DNA from 4 places in the Paenibacillus sp. 2KB_20 genome. Region 4 is predicted to be linked to each of the others. Evidence: riboswitches for the same ligand, from Rfam matches in the RefSeq annotation. Region 4 holds a riboswitch; each other region holds the start of a gene.
What was found. A riboswitch is a leader RNA that binds a small molecule or an ion and turns the genes downstream of it on or off. The one in region 4 is predicted to bind cyclic di-AMP.
Positions count from the first base shown of each region.

Region 1: linked by a shared signal. The riboswitch ahead of AB4124_RS32810 (C40 family peptidase) and the one ahead of ehuB (ectoine/hydroxyectoine ABC transporter substrate-binding protein EhuB) in region 4 are both predicted to bind cyclic di-AMP.
Region 2: linked by a shared signal. The riboswitch ahead of AB4124_RS07385 (hypothetical protein) and the one ahead of ehuB (ectoine/hydroxyectoine ABC transporter substrate-binding protein EhuB) in region 4 are both predicted to bind cyclic di-AMP.
Region 3: linked by a shared signal. The riboswitch ahead of AB4124_RS32555 (G5 domain-containing protein) and the one ahead of ehuB (ectoine/hydroxyectoine ABC transporter substrate-binding protein EhuB) in region 4 are both predicted to bind cyclic di-AMP.

Region 1 is NZ_JBFRHH010000024.1:35,457-39,647, forward strand. It holds gene AB4124_RS32800 (M1 family metallopeptidase) at 1-1,255, shown strand, start outside; gene AB4124_RS32805 (hypothetical protein) at 1,267-2,094, shown strand; cyclic di-AMP (ydaO/yuaA leader) riboswitch at 2,444-2,584, shown strand; gene AB4124_RS32810 (C40 family peptidase) at 2,589-3,062, shown strand; gene AB4124_RS32815 (C40 family peptidase) at 3,500-3,973, shown strand; gene AB4124_RS32820 (GNAT family N-acetyltransferase) at 4,112-4,191, shown strand, end outside.
Region 2 is NZ_JBFRHH010000002.1:344,779-348,969, forward strand. It holds gene kdpB (potassium-transporting ATPase subunit KdpB) at 1-163, opposite strand, end outside; gene kdpA (potassium-transporting ATPase subunit KdpA) at 185-1,864, opposite strand; gene AB4124_RS07380 (potassium-transporting ATPase subunit F) at 1,895-1,972, opposite strand; gene AB4124_RS07385 (hypothetical protein) at 2,123-2,533, opposite strand; cyclic di-AMP (ydaO/yuaA leader) riboswitch at 2,664-2,831, opposite strand; gene AB4124_RS07390 (hypothetical protein) at 3,534-3,998, shown strand; gene AB4124_RS07395 (proline dehydrogenase family protein) at 4,057-4,191, opposite strand, start outside.
Region 3 is NZ_JBFRHH010000023.1:47,418-51,608, reverse strand. It holds gene AB4124_RS32565 (HD domain-containing protein) at 1-59, shown strand, start outside; gene AB4124_RS32560 (TatD family hydrolase) at 155-919, shown strand; cyclic di-AMP (ydaO/yuaA leader) riboswitch at 1,125-1,339, shown strand; gene AB4124_RS32555 (G5 domain-containing protein) at 1,611-2,798, shown strand; gene rnmV (ribonuclease M5) at 2,985-3,536, shown strand; gene rsmA (16S rRNA (adenine(1518)-N(6)/adenine(1519)-N(6))-dimethyltransferase RsmA) at 3,533-4,191, shown strand, end outside.
Region 4 is NZ_JBFRHH010000010.1:162,905-167,095, forward strand. It holds gene ehuA (ectoine/hydroxyectoine ABC transporter ATP-binding protein EhuA) at 1-129, opposite strand, end outside; gene ehuD (ectoine/hydroxyectoine ABC transporter permease subunit EhuD) at 143-805, opposite strand; gene ehuC (ectoine/hydroxyectoine ABC transporter permease subunit EhuC) at 808-1,461, opposite strand; gene ehuB (ectoine/hydroxyectoine ABC transporter substrate-binding protein EhuB) at 1,463-2,317, opposite strand; cyclic di-AMP (ydaO/yuaA leader) riboswitch at 2,668-2,813, opposite strand; gene AB4124_RS25075 (SDR family NAD(P)-dependent oxidoreductase) at 3,236-3,979, opposite strand; gene AB4124_RS25080 (flavin reductase family protein) at 4,167-4,191, opposite strand, start outside.

The DNA.
Region 1 (4,191 bases), on a different contig from region 4:
CAACTCCGAATTCTATTCTAACTTCGGCATTTACAGCGTTCGCATCAGAGTACCCGAAAATTACATTGTTGCTGCGACTGGATTCCCTACCAAGCCTGCCCAAAAAATTAACGGGGAAAAAATTTATCAGTTCTATGCGGATGATGTGCATGATTTTGCCTGGTCGGCATCGCCGAACTTTGTCACGGCAGAAGAAGCATTCTCCGCACCAGGCGTACCGGGCGTCCGCATCAAGCTGTATCTCGATCCAGCCCATAAAGACTTAAAGGAGCGTTACTTTGATGCCGCCAAGTCGGCACTCGCTTCGTTTGGAAAATGGTACGGAACCTATCCGTATTCCACGTTGTCCATCGTCGTTCCGCCAGAATCGGGCAACGGTGCAGGCGGCATGGAATACCCGACGCTGGTCACGGCCTTCGGGGCCAAAAACGATTCGCCGGGGTATGAGCTGGAGCGGACCGTCATTCATGAAATTGCCCATCAATATTTTTACGGAATGATCGCAAGTAACGAATTTGAGGAAGCGTGGCTGGACGAAGCCTTCGCAACCTATGCAGAAGAACGAGTGATGGAAAAAGAATACGGGATTACCTCCAATACGGCGGCTCAGGGAGCATCCATCACTTCCCCTGCACCGCTGAAGATGGAATCCTGGAAATACAGCTCGCACGAAAACTACGCACTGAATGTTTACACGAGGGGCAAGCTGGTGCTGCAAGGCATCGAACGGCAGGTCGGTCCGCGGATGATGGAGAAGATTCTTCATACGTACGCCCAGAAATACCGCTTCAAGCACCCGACCACGTCCGACTTCCAGAAAGTTGTAGAGCAAGTAAGCAAAACGTCCTGGCAGCCGTATTTTGACCAATATGTATATGGAAGCCAGATGGCGGACGTTGCCATCGACGTGATCAAAACCAAAAATAAAGGCACGGCGGAACATCCTCGGTATGAATCTACGGTCAAGATAACGAGCAAGGACGGGGATATAACCGATGTGCCAATCGTGTTCGCCTTTGAGGACGGCAAAACGGTGGAGCGAACTTGGAGCGGCAAGGACCGAAAAGTTACTTACACCCTGGAGTACAGCACTCCGCTCGCCTGGGCCATGGTTGATCCGAAATATTCCATCGTCCTAGAGAATAAACACATCAATAACTATATGAAGGCAGGAATGGATCCGAAGGTGGTTACACGCTGGAATCTCAGTATTACCAAGCTTGTGGAGACGCTGTTCGGCAGCCTGTCATGGTGAGGGGGGAGCACATGAAAAGTTACGCAGGCCAAGGGTGGATCAGTGTTAAAGACCAGCTATACGTCTCGATTCTGCTCTTCTTATACCGTTTGCTGTGGGGATACTGCCTGTACCGACTCGTAAAATCGGCAGTCGTTCCCCTTCTTATGCGATATCCGGATTCTGCCCCTAACGAGCTCAGCCGTCTTTTATTCTTCTACGAGGGCGAGATGAGCCTATCCCTGAGCAGCACGGTCCACACCTACGCATGGCTTCTGGCCGGTTTGCTCTTGATCAGGATGATCTTCACCCCGCTCATTCGGGCCGGCATCTTCTACAACCTTCACCAGGAAGCTAAGGGCGAGCGCGGTTTATTCTTCTTCATTGGCATGCGGAAACTGTGGAAACCCGTAACGCTATTCTATCTGATAGAGCTCATTCTCACCTTTGCGCCCGGTTACTGGATTCTGCCCAAAATCCTTCCGATTCTGCTGAATGGGATTCAAGAGCCTGTTCTGCTGCTTCATGCACTGCCCTATGCAGCTGGGTGGTTCTTGTACGCCTATCTGATCCGCCTGTTATTGCTCTATATGCAATTCGGGCGCACTGGGGGGTTCGGTATGATCAGCTCTATTCTGGCACTCTTCCGCCGCTTGGGCACGGCAGTGCTGTTGTCCATCACCATCGGCGGATCAGCCTGTGTCATTCTGTTGCTCCTGAGCTCGGCTTCGCTCTTCTGGGCCGGGTTGATCGGCTTAATTATTCAGCAGGCCTCTTATTTCCTGAATGGACTATTCCAAATTTGGGTAATTTCCACCCAATATCATTTGTGGAGAGATTCCTCCTCACAGCATTCCTAATCGTTACAATTCGTTACCCTGAAATGGTGAATCATGCTCGCGAATAAGCTGTAATCCGAAGTGACACGTTTTTATCTCGAGCTTGATTTTACAAAGAATAAGCATTCATTTATCCTCTATATTACAAATTTCTGAGCGCCAAATTACAAAAAAACCTGTTTCCCCAAGATGGGGACAGGTTTTTTTGTTTAAAAATGATCTTTCCTCGTTTGCCAAATTGTTAATACTCTGCTAAAATAACGAATATGTTAGTAACAACTTTGTCATCTTTACTGTAACTTTTTTGTTGGAACGATGTAAATTCGTTAACTATGTTGGAACGTCAGACGTCAATGAATGGGTTCATCAACATTTTAAGGAGCCGAATTCCCATAACGATATGGGAAGCGGGGGATCCGTTTTGGGTGAATTGATCTCGCAAGAGAGGGATCATAGGGGACCTTTCAACCGAACCCTTAAGCTAACCTCGCAGGCAATGGAAGGAGCTTTTTGTTTTGAAAAAGAAGTTAACGGCTGTTTCTCTCGGCCTCGCACTCGCACTCACATTAGGGACCGGAAGCGCTTTCGCCGATTCCAAATTAAATACAGCAATCAAACCAGCCATTGGTGTCTCTTATAAAACGGGTGGAACCACAACGAATGGTTTTGACTGCTCCGGATTCACCAGCTATGTTTACAAGAAGCTTGGCCTTAGCCTGCCGCGAACGTCTGCAGCTCAATACAAAGTAGGAACGGCAGTATCCAAGAGCAACCTGAAAGCTGGCGATCTCGTGTTCTTCAACACATCCGGTAGAGGTATCTCTCATGTGGGTATTTATGTTGGGAGCGGCAAATTTGCTCATTCCTCATCTTCGCGTGGTGTCATGATCAGTCCGCTAAGCCAGAGCTATTACGCCAACCGATATGTAGGCGCTAAGAGAATTATGAGTCAGAATACGTACAAATCTGTAGCTGTGAACTACAATTAATGTTGGAACTTTATTGATTTACTCTTATAAGAAGCCCTGGGTTTATGAGATTGTGCCGATCTCATCCAGCGGCTTTTTTCTTTTGTTGATTGTGTGTATACCTTTATAACGTTTAAGACAACGAAAAAGTTTCCACTTTTCAAAAAAAAATGAATGCAGATATTGAAATGACTTCGTTTGGTTATTCCATCCTCAATATCCTCTTATTCTTTATATACCCTTCTCTCTCTTCATTAAACACCGTTTTGGAAAAATATTGATTTTATCTGACGCTTCGACAGCTAATGCGATTGAAAAATAGCAAAATCCATCAAGAAATAATTGCCAATCCCGCTTACTGTCTGATAGAATGGACGCAGTAACAACTTTGTCATTAATGTAAGTGCTTTAATACATAGATTGCTATGCCTCGCGGCAGCGAAAAGGAGCTTTCCATGCTGAAGAAAACATTATCAACAGCAGCCCTTAGTATCACACTGCTATTCACTTTGGGCGTTGGCAACGTGTTTGCTGATAGTGCGCTGGATCAGGAAATCGATAAGGTGCTAGGTACACGATACAGCTACGGCGGTACGACCACGAGCGGATTTGACTGTTCCGGCTTCACCATGTATGTATATGCCAAACTCGGTTTGAAGCTCCCGCATCAATCCGGCTCTCAATTCGACATGGGGACAAGCGTGTCCCGTAAGGATCTGCGCGCTGGCGATTTGGTGTTCTTCAACACATCGGGCCAGGGCATCTCCCACGTCGGCATTTATGTCGGCGATGACAAATTTGCCCATGCCTCGACCAACCGCGGCGTGGTTATCAACCGCCTTGCAGAGGAGTACTATGATCAGCGATACGTGGGTGCAAAGCGTATCATGAGCGATGATACGTATGAAGAGTCGGCTGGTGAATCATCCTAAGCTTTAGAGGCTAATCATCCCTATACATACCGCTTGCCCGTTAAAGGAGCCCTTACCTCTCTTTGACGGGCTTTTTGATGCGACTTGGATGTTCGGAAAAGGGTTATCATTCATATATATGATAGGAGGACTTCACCAATGGATGCAACACCGATTTCATTTCACACCGTAGTCATGCGTGAAGAGCACGCAAAGGAAATATGCGCCTGGACCTATCC
Region 2 (4,191 bases), on a different contig from region 4:
AGGACGGAAATAACGTCATCAGCAAAACAACCAGGGTGCCGGCCTCCACCACAAACATGACCGGATTTCTCATCATCAGGACGGGGTTCAGCTTCGTGAAGCTCTCCTTGAGCGCCTGACGAACCATCTCTTTGGACATCACTTTTTTTCTCGTATTATTCATGGTAATAGGCCACCTTTTCTATTAACGGATCGTCAGATGCTCAGCAATCGGACCAAGCACAAGTACAGGCAGGAAGGTCAATGCACCGATAATCAGAACCACTGCAATGAGAATGCCGGCAAACAGCTTATTATCTGTCCGGAACGTCCCAAGCGTCTCGGGAACCCATTGCTTCCGCATCAGCGAGCCGCCCACCGCCAACAGGGCAATCATCGAAATGTAACGGCCGAAGAGCATGACCAGTCCTGTTGTAATGTTCCAGAACGGCGTGTTATCTGACAGACCCTCAAATCCGGAACCGTTATTGGCAGCGGAAGACGTGTATTCGTACAATACTTGCGAGATGCCATGAAAGCCCGCATTGGTAATGCCTGCCTGCCCTGCATCTGTCATCAGCGCAAGGGCGGTCGGAGCCAGGATGATAAATGGATGCACCAGGATAACAATCGCAATCAGCTTCATCTCCCGCGCCTCGATTTTTCTGCCTAGAAATTCGGGGGTTCGACCAACCATAAGACCGGCCAGGAACACCGCCAATATCGCGTACATAAGCATATTCATCAGCCCAACGCCCTTTCCGCCAAAAACAGAGTTCAGCATCATCAGGGACAGCGGCGTAATCCCTCCAAGCGGCGTGAGTGTATCATGCATGTTGTTGACCGACCCGGTTGTGGCCGCGGTCGTCACCGTCGTGAACAGAGAAGATTGAGCAACCCCGAACCGGACCTCCTTGCCCTCCATGCTGCCTTGCGAGGCATCGATGCCCAAGCGGTTCAGCGCCGGATTGCCATTGGTTTCAGCGGCATAGTTCAGCGACAGGAAAGCGATAAACAAGGTCATCATCACCGAGAAAATAATCCAGCCCTGTTTGCGGCTCTTGGCGAATAAACCGAACGTATACGGAAGTGCCGCCCCGAGACTCCACATGGACAGGATTTCGATGACATTGGTCAGCGGGGACGGGTTCTCGAACGGATGTGCCGAGTTCACTCCCATAAACCCGCCGCCGTTGGTGCCCAGATGCTTGATCGATTCAAGCGCAGCTACTGGCCCTACGGCTATTTGCTGCTCGCTACCTTCCAGCGTCGTGACGCTGAGCGTAGGCTTCAAGGTCTGCGGCACCTGCAGCGCAACCAGTACCATTGCAATGATGAACGCAGCCGGGATGAACACCCGGGTGTGAGCTTTGACGAAGTCCTCAAAAAAATTACCGACGGTTGAGCCCTTGCTAGTCACCGCCCGGATAAAAGCAATCGCCACGCAGAGCCCGGTTGCCGCAGACGTGAACATCATCATCGTAATGACAGCCATCTGGGCCATATAGGATAACCCCGACTCCCCGCTGTAATGCTGAAGATTCGTATTGGTCATAAAGCTGATGATCGTAGAGAACGACAAGGTCGATTCCATATTATCGATGCCATTCGGGTTGAAGGGTAGTACTCTCTGCAACCGCAGAATCAAATACCCAGACGCGACCAGCACGATATTCGTCATCACAAAGCTGATGGCATAACCTTTCCACGTCATTCCCTTGCGTTCTTTCAAACCAATCAGTGTGAAGAGCGGTTTCTCCGCCCAGGAGAACCATCTGTCCGTTCCATTGCCTTCATTGCGAAACACCTGATATAGATAAGTTCCAAGCGGCTTTACCAGCAGCACCAGAACGAGTATAACGATGGCAATTTGTAAAATGCCCATGGCGAATGCCTTCCTCCTTCAGCTGTCTCCCTAGAATTTTTCAGGGTGAATCAGCGCATAAATCAAGTACAGAAAAATAAAGAGCGTGCATACCAAAATGATCATCATGGTTAATCCGCCTCCGGTTCAGAAACCACGCGCCCACACCAAGACATGAACAGCATGAACAGTCCGTAGGTTCCTCCCAATATGAGCACCATATATAAATCCTGCATGAATATAACCTCCTAAAACCTCGTTGTGATATCAGCCAAGACCTTAGCTGACAATGGACAAAATCAGGAAGGATACCTGGTGATGGTTCGTATGAAGCACCACATCGGCACCCAGCCCTTTGTATATCAATCGCGGATTGCTGGAATGGGTAATCACATAAATCGACTCTGTGGTCCAGGTCCGGCAAATCCGTAAATAGCGGCAGCATAGATTCAAGCTGCTCTCGAACAGAAACACCTTGCTGACGGGAAACTCGGGAATGATCCAGGTTTGCTCGTCCCTTGTATCGATTAGTATCATGTTGGTGCAGCCCAGCTCATGCAGCCTCTCCTGTTCAACCCGGTTGTTGGCTATGGCCACAAACGAAATGCGCTTAAAGATCAGCTGGCGGATAAATTCTTCCCCGGCCTTGTTCGGTGCGGATACCAGGATAAACTCCTGCGATTTCTCCATCTTTTGTTCTCCTCCTAAGTTCGGAAAGAGAAGACAACAACAAAGAAGCCTGTGGAAAGAGAAGAACTCTTCCCGCAGGCTCCTTAATAGGACACGGTGAAATACACCGTGGCCCAAGTCCACGACAATCGTTGCCTCTCTCGATACGCTTACGAGGTTAGCTGACGGATTCGGGCGTGAGAGTCGCCCTACCCATAGACCGTTATCTTGTCCATGGGATTCACCCCTGAGAGATAGATTCATCTCCCGACTGGTTCCCCCGTTCCTTTTCCATTCAAGGACTCAGCGAAAATTGAAAACGAGTAGCATGTTATTCTATTAGCCATTGACTAAACATCCAGGTCCGGCAAAACAACACAGCATCAGGTTCGAGCGGTGAGAGTCGCATCATCCTGCAATTTCAGCGAAGACCCATGGCGCCTTCGCCCGAGATTCGATCCATAAAAGAGCCCAACTGAGCTCTCACACTGTCTGTAGGCCTTCATGGAACGGCTGCCCGTTTGCCTGTCGCTGATGTCCGTCAATTCATAGTTCGTATCATACGTCTGGCCCTGCAGGAAGTAAATGTGAGCAAAAACACATGTGGCGTTATGTCGAACAGGAACTGACCAGTATCGCTTCATTATCTCTCGAATACTACTCTATACTATGTATTTCTCTTGTTTTCTTGTATTTATCGCAATCTATCGAGATACCGAGATTTTGCCATGATAATCGATGACACGACTGAATGTACACGTTTTCTTACACGGTTTTCATCGATTTTCGGAATATATCCGTCCCATATGATCATTTACTTTTAGTTTCCTCCGGCGTATGATTCATCCATCTATTCGAAACATTCGTTATACGCTGAGCTCCCCACAGATGGGGAGACGGGGGAACCAAAATCGCCAATGGAGCAGGGCCTCTAACGACAAAAAGGCCTGGAGAGCGGGGGATCTCTGCTCACCAGGCCTTTTTACCGTGCATATAACATTCCTATAAAGGAGCGTAGATCATGACGAAATTCATCGAGGATGCACTGACATCCGTTATCGAAACCGAAGTTCCCGCATTAAGTGTAGAGCCCATCCGCCATATGGAGATATTGCGTTTCGACCAGGGCTCGGCTGAACGCTTTATCCCCTGGAGCAAACGAGATTGGAACTGCGGTTTGTTCAAAATCAGCTGCAAAGACGCGGCCGGTTATGCCGAATATGCGCTGCCAAGCAACAGGGAATTCACGGATCTAGTCCGCTGGGCAGCCGTCTTTACGAGGCTGAAAGGCATGTCCGTGACCGAGGCCGTTCGCTATGCCCAGAAGCAGCACCAGTGGGGATCCGCCCGGATGCAGCTCGCCGTATCGGCGCTCGCCGATCTGGAGACCAATCGGCAACAGCACATCACCCGTAAGCGGTTAGGCAGCTTGCCGCTGGAGCGTTCCTTCCTGATGGACTGCTCGGAGGCGTATTATTTCTTCTAGGACAGTAGCTAGAGAGCTACCGTCCTCGCTTCACTTTCAATTGATTGTTTTCCCCCGCTCACTTGAACATATTTTTGAGCACCATCATCAGGTTGGCCGGCTTCTCCGCCAGCCGCCGCGTAAAATACGGGTACCACATCGTTCCGTAGGGCATATAACACCGAATGCGGTAGCCGTCCTGTGCAAGCGCTGC
Region 3 (4,191 bases), on a different contig from region 4:
CTCCGCTGCTGGCTCAGATGCCGGAGAAGATAGCCGATGTTTTCAAGCAACAACATTAACCTAGAGGAATAGTCAAAGCTTGGTACATTTGCAATTTACCCAGCTAATGGAAGATATACGACACAGAAACGACAGGAAGGAGAGTGTGGATCTTATGTTGTTCGACACGCACACTCATATGGACGCTCCCCAATTCGACGAAGACCGGGAGGAAGCAATTCAGAGGGCGCTTGAAGCCGGCGTGACCCGGATGATCAATATCGGATTTAACCGGGAGACGATCCCGACTACGATGAAGCTGGCAGAGACTTATGATTTTATATATGCGGCAGTGGGCTGGCATCCTGTAGATGCGATTACCATGGAGGATCAGGACCTGGATTGGATCGCCTCTTTATGCAGTCATGAGAAAGTGGTGGCTATTGGAGAGATCGGCCTGGACTATCATTGGGATACGTCTCCAAAAGAAGTGCAGCACCGAGTGCTTCGGCGTCAGATCGGACTTGCCCGGGAACTGAACATGCCGATTGTCATTCATAATCGGGATGCGCATGAAGATATTATCAAAATTTTACGGGAGGAAAAGGCCTCCGAAGTGGGCGGTGTCATGCATTCCTTCTCCGGAAGCTGGGAAACCGCCAAAATATGTCTCGATATGGGATTCCATATTTCATTTGGCGGGCCGATTACCTTCAAGAATGCAAAGCAGCCCAAAGAGGTATTGGCGCAGGTTCCGCTGGATCGATTATTGATCGAAACGGACTCCCCTTACCTGACGCCTCATCCCTTCCGTGGGAAACGAAATGAGACCGCTTATGTGAAATTGGTGGCGGAGACCGCAGCCGAGATTAGAGGGTTGTCTTATGAGGAATTGGCCCAAATTACCACCAAAAATGCACTGGAACGATTTGGTATTTAACGAAAAAGAGAGCAAAAGCGATGAAAAAGAGAGCAATCGCGATTAATTAAAGTTTTTTAATCAGAAAAGGCGTCAATATTACAATAATTTAACCTTTTACATGAGAAAATGTGGTTGAATGTTGCTTTACAACCTGCATGTAAACAGGATATCATCTTTTCAGTGATAAGAAGCTGCGATGTGCAGATCGTAGCCGAATATTTCATGAACCGTCTCGCTTAATCTCCGGAATTCTGGAGAACGGGGGAACCGATACCGCCGTGCATACTGGTCTGAATGCACGCAGCTGTATTTGATTTCTTTTTCGGGTCTTTGGGGTGAATTTGAAGGATCTCGCCATGAGCGGGTATCCGGATCTAGGGCGTCTCTCTTACGTCCGAACCCGACAGCTAACTCCGTAAGCGAAATAAGAGGGGAAATCTCGTGCATACCATTTCCATGATTCTAATCATCAGGAAGCCACGTTAGAGCCTCTAGTACTCTTTCATTGGCTTTCTTTTATTTTTGAATAATGGAGAAGGGATCATCATACTCTTGGTAAACAAGGGGTGGTGGTAGATGGACGAAATGACGGGAATTGACGCAGGGTGTAGATAGATAGCAGGGCGCCTTGTGAGAAAAATTGCTATAGTCACGTCAAATGCATTCATGCGTTTACCTAGACGGCGGGACTATGAAGGAGGATGGAATAGTGGGCATTTTTCAACCTGAAGAAACCCATGAATCACAATCATCCAGCATGTCTTACGCATTGAGATGGAAGCATGACAATTTGCGTCAACTGATGTTGCTCGGTGCCATGGGTGCCGTTACGGTATCACTTCTCATATCGTTGGTCGTACATGATCAGGCAGGCAAGGAGGTTCAGCTTGTCGTCGATGGTCGTGTCACCACAGTAGAAACACGTGGATCATTGCTGCAGGAATTGCTGGATGAGCAAGCGATCACGTTGAGTCCTCAGGATCAGATTTCGATGCCTTTAAACGGCGCGATCCAGGATGGAGATCGGATCATCATTGAACGGGCAATTCCAGTTAAAGTTACAGTAGGCAGCACAACTAAAACCATATTTACATCCCAGGATACGGTTGATCATGTACTTAAAGAGGCTGGTATTACGATCCAGGGTGAAGATATAGTACAACCGGCACAGAACACGAAGCTGACCAGCAATATGAATATCCATGTCGTCCGCGTCACGAAACAAAAAGTTAAGGAGACGGAAGACCGGGAATTCCGTGTGATCAAAACAGCCGACCCATCGCTTGAAAGAGGGGATAACCGCGTGATTCAGCGGGGCGAGTCCGGTCTCATGGTGAACCATTATGAGAAGGTCTACCACAATGGCAAGCTGGTTTCGAAGACGAAGGTCTCCCAAAAAGTCGAGCGCAGAACGAAGGATAAAATTATTGCCGTAGGCACGAAAAAGGTGAAGAAGCCCGTCATTGTTCAGGCGGCCGCCACCGATGTGAAAGCCACACCGGCCAAATTGTCCGGCACGAAGAAAGTAACAACCGCCAAGGCTGTTGAGAACAACGTGGTTTCTCGGGCAGGCGTTGATTTTAAATACAACAAGGTATTGAACAATGTGTCGATGACGGCGTATTCTTCTGAGCAACAAGGAATCGGTACACGCACTGCATCCGGCACACGCGTTACAGAAGGGCGCACCATCGCCGTTGACCCTAATATCATCCCGATCGGATGGTGGGTCTATATCGAAGGCATTGGCTTCCGTCGTGCAGAAGATACGGGCGGCGCCATCAAAGGCAACAAAATCGATGTTTATTATGATTCACTCAAATCGGCCACGAGTTTCGGCCGGAAGAGCGGCCGCACCGTTTATGTGATCGGTCCGGTTAAACCTGAATTGAACTAGACGCATGAATTCCAATTTACAATGCCATTCTAATGCTATACTATTTAGCTTATAATATATAATGATGAAGAAGAGGGAGTATTTCCTCTTCTTTTGTTTTGTTAAGAACGGAGTATACAGAGCTAAGATGGTTGAATCTAAAGTTGTACAAGCGTGGCTTTGCTTGGGAAGGAAGAGAACAAACGCATGATTAAAGAAGTGATTGTTGTGGAAGGCAGAGACGATACCGTTGCCATTAAACGGGCCGTAGAAGCGGATACGATCGAAACGGGCGGATCAGCGATCAACAAGCAAATCCTGAAACGCATAGCGCTTGCTCAGGAGCGCAGAGGCGTCATTATATTTACGGATCCTGACCATGCAGGGGAGCGGATCCGCAAAATCGTGGATCAGGGCGTACCCGGCTGTAAGCATGCCTTTATCCCGGAGGCGGATGCTACCCGCAAAGGGGATATCGGCGTGGAGAATGCCTCGCCAGAGGCGATACGGCGTGCGCTGGAGCGGGTCCATACCTCCTTCGAGGGTGGAGAGAGCCTGATTAGTCTGGAGGACATGCTGGAGGCCGGATTATCGGCTCATCCGGAAGCGGCAGCAAGGCGTATGACGATGGGTAATCTGCTGGGGATCGGTTATTGCAATAGCAAGCAGTTCCATAAACGACTGGCCATGTTTCAAATATCACGTGAAGAATTTCTGGCCGCACTTGCACAGTTGGAAGAAGGGGGCGTAAGCCAATGAATCGGATCGAGGATATATCAACACCAAGACGGACGAAGGAGATCATCTCACGGCATGGATTCTCTTTCAAGAAGAGTCTGGGTCAAAACTTTCTTATTGATCAGAATATTCTGTATAAAATTGTGGAAGCTGCAGGACTGGATGAGGATAAGGGAGCCCTTGAGATCGGCCCTGGTATCGGTGCATTAACGGAGAAGCTGGCGCAGACGGCAGGGACCGTCACCGCGGTCGAAATTGATCAGCGCCTGATTCCCATCCTGAGGGAGGTCCTGGAGCCCTATGAGAATGTGAAGGTGCACCATGGAGATGTACTGAAGGTGGATCTTCATGAGCTGTTCCGTCAGGATTTTGCGGGCGTATCGAAGGTAAGTGTGGTTGCGAATCTGCCGTATTATGTGACGACACCGATTCTCATGAAACTGCTGGAGGAAAAGCTGCCGCTGGAAAATATCGTGGTGATGATTCAGAAAGAAGTGGCAGAGCGGATGGCAGCGGCACCGGGAAGTAAGGATTATGGCAGCCTTAGCATTGCCGTTCAATATTACAGTGAGCCTAAACTGGTCTGTATTGTGCCGCATACGGTGTTTATTCCGCAGCCGAATGTCGCTTCGGCCGTGATTCGCCTGGCGGTCCGGGAACAGCCTCCTGTTAGTGT
Region 4 (4,191 bases):
ATCACCAAACGACTTGGTCACGCCCGTATATTTCACAATCGGCTTGGTACCCGCAGCGGTAGCGGGATTGTTCTCCTGCTGCGGCACCTTCGACGCTTCCGCTTGCTCATCGATCACAACGGCATTCAATAGACTCCCTCCTTTATTTTCCACGCTGCAGATTCAAACGTTTTTCCAGCCTTTGCACAAGCAAAGATGCGATATAACTGATGATCAGGAACAGAATCCCGACCAGCGTATACGGCTCAAATGCACGGAACGACTGCGACACGATATTTTTGGCCGTCAGCATCATCTCCACCAGCGTGATGGCGCATAGAATCGGCGTTTCTTTAAACATGACAATTAAATAATTGCCCAGTACCGGAATGATTGGCGGCACCGCTTGCGGCAGTATAATACTTCGCCAGGTTTGGGCTTTCGTGTAATTCAGTGCTGTGGCAGCCTCCCATTGCCCCTTCGGCACTCCCTCGATTCCGGAACGGTACACCTCGGACAGATAGGTGCTGTAATGCAGCCCGAGACCGATGACCCCGGCATAGAAGGCCGGAATGGAAATTCCCGTTAGGAGCGGCAGACTGTAATACAGGAAGAAGACCTGAACCAGCAGCGGTGTATTGCGAATAAATTCAATGATTCCTTTGGTTATAAGCGACAACAGCTTAAATCGGCTCCGCGTCGCAAAGGCAAGCAGCAATCCGATGATTAATGCCACCACGAAAGCGCAGATCGTCACCCATACCGTCATCTTTAACGCACTCAAGAGCTGCGGCAGGATATCCCACACATAGTTCCAGTCCCACATGACTATAACCTCCCCGCTGTCCATTTACGCTCCAGCAGTCGAACTGCCAGCGATACGAGCGTAGCAATGACAAAATACATGAGGAGCAGCAATACCAGAATCTCGGTCGTCCAGGAGATGTAATTGTTGCGGAGCACCATCGCCTGATACGTCAAATCCGCCATGGTAATGAAATAAACCAATGAGGTGGATTTGATGAGTTCCACAAGCTGATTCCCGAAAGGGGGAAGCATTCGCAAGGAAGCTTGAGGCAATATCACATTCCACAGCCTTTGCCAAGGCTTCAGATTAAGCGCTAAAGCGGCTTCCCACTGTCCTTTCGGAACGGCCAGCACAGCGCTTCGGACGATCTCCGAGCCGTATGCGCCGAAGTTTAGCCCGATCGCGAGGATGGCCGCCAACATTTTTGGAAGCTCGATGCCGATGAACGGAAGAGCGAAATACAACCAAAACAGCTGCACCAGCAAGGAGGTTCCCCGAAAGACTTCCACGTACACGGCTGTCAATGTGCGAATGATCCACAGCTTCGACAGTCGGCATAACCCGGCTGCAAAGGACATCACGACCGCAAGGATGGCTGAAAAGAAAGCTACCACAATCGTGATCTCCGCCCCTTTTAGCAGCGTAGGGAGAAAATCAATCCACGAATTCGGCATGCTATTCCCCGCAAAGCGCAGCAGCCGTCATTTCACCCGGAAGCTCTTCTTCTGTGAATCCGAACTTCTGCAGAATGTCCAGCAGCTCGCCTGATTCCTTCATTTTTTGCAGCTCTGCATTATAAGCCTCCTGGAACTCGGTATCCGCTTGGCGGAACGCCGTAGCTCCATAACCCCGAACGCTTTCTCCATCGATGACCGGCTGCTCGAAATCAGTTACACGTTCGATGTTGTCATCACTAGCCGAATCCAGCATCGCCTGCAGAGAGGGTCCCGTCATGGTAATCGCCTGTACCCGGTCTGCCTGAAGGGCGCTAATAGCCGAGGCCTGGTCGGGGACCTGTATGATCCGGTCTGAAGGAATACCGGACTTCTCCATATAGCCGATTTCAACCGCGCCTGTCATGACGGCGACCTTAGCCTGGTCATGATTAGCAATATCCTCATAACTTCCGAGTTCCATCGGATTCCCTTGCTTCACCGCAATGGCTTCCCCGATGCTGTACTCCGGATTGGCAAACAATACGGCGGAGCAGCGGTCCGGATTAATGAACATGCCTGCGGTGATTAGATCAAACCGCTCGGCCTGCAGTCCGGCAACCAGTGAACCGAATTCCGTCAGCTCTCCCCTCATTTCCTTGATGCCAAGCCGCTCCAGAATAACCCGAGCAATCTCAACGGCTTCTCCCGTCAGCTCCCCGCTGGCCTCTTTATAGGCATAAGGCTTCTCATTCGCAAAACCTACGGTGATATACCCTTGCTCAATGGCGCGATCCAGTGTACTCCCTTTGTCACCGCAAGCCGCAAGCAATACCACCATAGTCACTGACAACATCAGCACAAGCACTCTCTTCAAAACCTTCCACAACCTTTCGTTATGACTTTGCAATCCTTACAAAATGGCACGTTGAAATTACCCTTGTTAACACATATATTAACTTGGATATAAGGACATTCAGACACCTTGCACGGGTCGGGGCTTCAGGGAAGATGATTCATCCATCTCCTTGCACGCTTAAACCCAATGCCATCCGACTGATTCAATTGGTTAAACATTTGCAGGCCTTGCCCCTCCTCTTTAGCAGAATACAAAAAGACCACCAAACAGGGGATTTAGACATAGCTCCGCCAGCAGGGGGTCAAAAAATAGAGAAAAGGCCCCTAAGAGAATCAAGGGCCTTTGTTATGAACATCCATTATGTATGCAAGACCCATCCACTGCTGACGAGGTTAGCTGACGGACTCGGGTAAGATGGTACCCTACACTCATGATTCTAAGTGACTCGCCCCTGGTGAAACTGGTTCCCCCGCTTTCCGGAAAATGTATGCCGGAAACTAAGCGTGTGTCCATGATAAAGGGAAGTTTAGGAAAAGTCAAACCCCTTTAACCGCTTTTTCTGGAAATTCAGACGCAGAAATGCCATTCTTCCGGGGTGTATGACAAGCTAGAAAAATGCCTCATTCAAGCCTGTCCACCTACAACATAGGGATTTTATCCCATACCTATTTTTCGCTATATAGCAGGCGTTTGCCATGCCTCCCTTACTCGTTCATGTGATGGATAGTTTATGCCATGAATTAGACCAAAACAGTGGAAAGCTTCTACACTCCATCTGAACCAAAAAAAATTTTTGATTATCCATTAAAAACCCATTATGACTCATTTACTTCTAGTTACGGGAGCGCTGGTGCCAGCATCATATATTAACCGCTTTATGAAGCAATGAATGCACACCAAAAACCCCGATAAGTGTCGGGATTTTTGGTCCATGGATTATACGGCTGTATATCCGCCATCCACCAGTAAGCTTGTGCCTGTAATGAAGGATGCATCTTCACTGGCAAGGAACAACACGGCTTTGGCTACTTCTTCCGGCTGTCCCAAGCGGCCCATCGGATGAAGGCCGACCAGGTGCTCGGTGATCGCTTCCGTTCTTCCCTTAATAAGCGGAGTATCGATGTATCCCGGGCATACGGCATTGACCCGGATCCCTTTTGGAGCATAATCCGCGCCCATCGACTGGGTTAACAGCTTAACGCCTCCCTTAGCGGAAGCATAAGCGGTAACACCCGCTTTTCCGACATGGCTATGGATCGAGCCGCAGTTTACGATCGCCCCTCCGGTTCCTTGGGATAACATCTGTTGGATTACATATTTATCACACAGGAACACCCCTGTAAGATTAATATCAATCGTCTTTTGCCAGTTGTCCATCGACAACTGATCAGCAGGGGCATCATGAGCAATGCCTGCATTGGCGAACAATACATCGACACGGCCAAAATGCTCAACCGTCTGCTTCACCATATTTGCAACTTCCTGTTCTTGGGTCACATCCGTCTTAACGAACAGCGTTTCAAAGCCTGCGCCTCTTAATTCATCCGAAACAGCCTGTCCCCGGTCCGAATAATCTGCAATAACAACCTTGGCTCCCTCTTCTACAAAAAGCCTTACTGCTGCTTCGCCGATCCCGCTGGCGCCTCCCGTCACAATGACAACCTTGGATTCAAATTTCATTTGTCGACCACTCCTATATTGTGAATTCATCATATCGGTTCCATATTCATGTAGAGTTAACATATTCCAGGCATGATATTCCACAAGCCCCCGTTTCTTTCCTGAACAACATCCTATCGAATAACGGCATATGGACGCTCACAACTTAATATTCGCCGCATCCTAACCTTATCCAGCCTGTCCATTGTTATACAGGCCTCTCGATCGTAAAC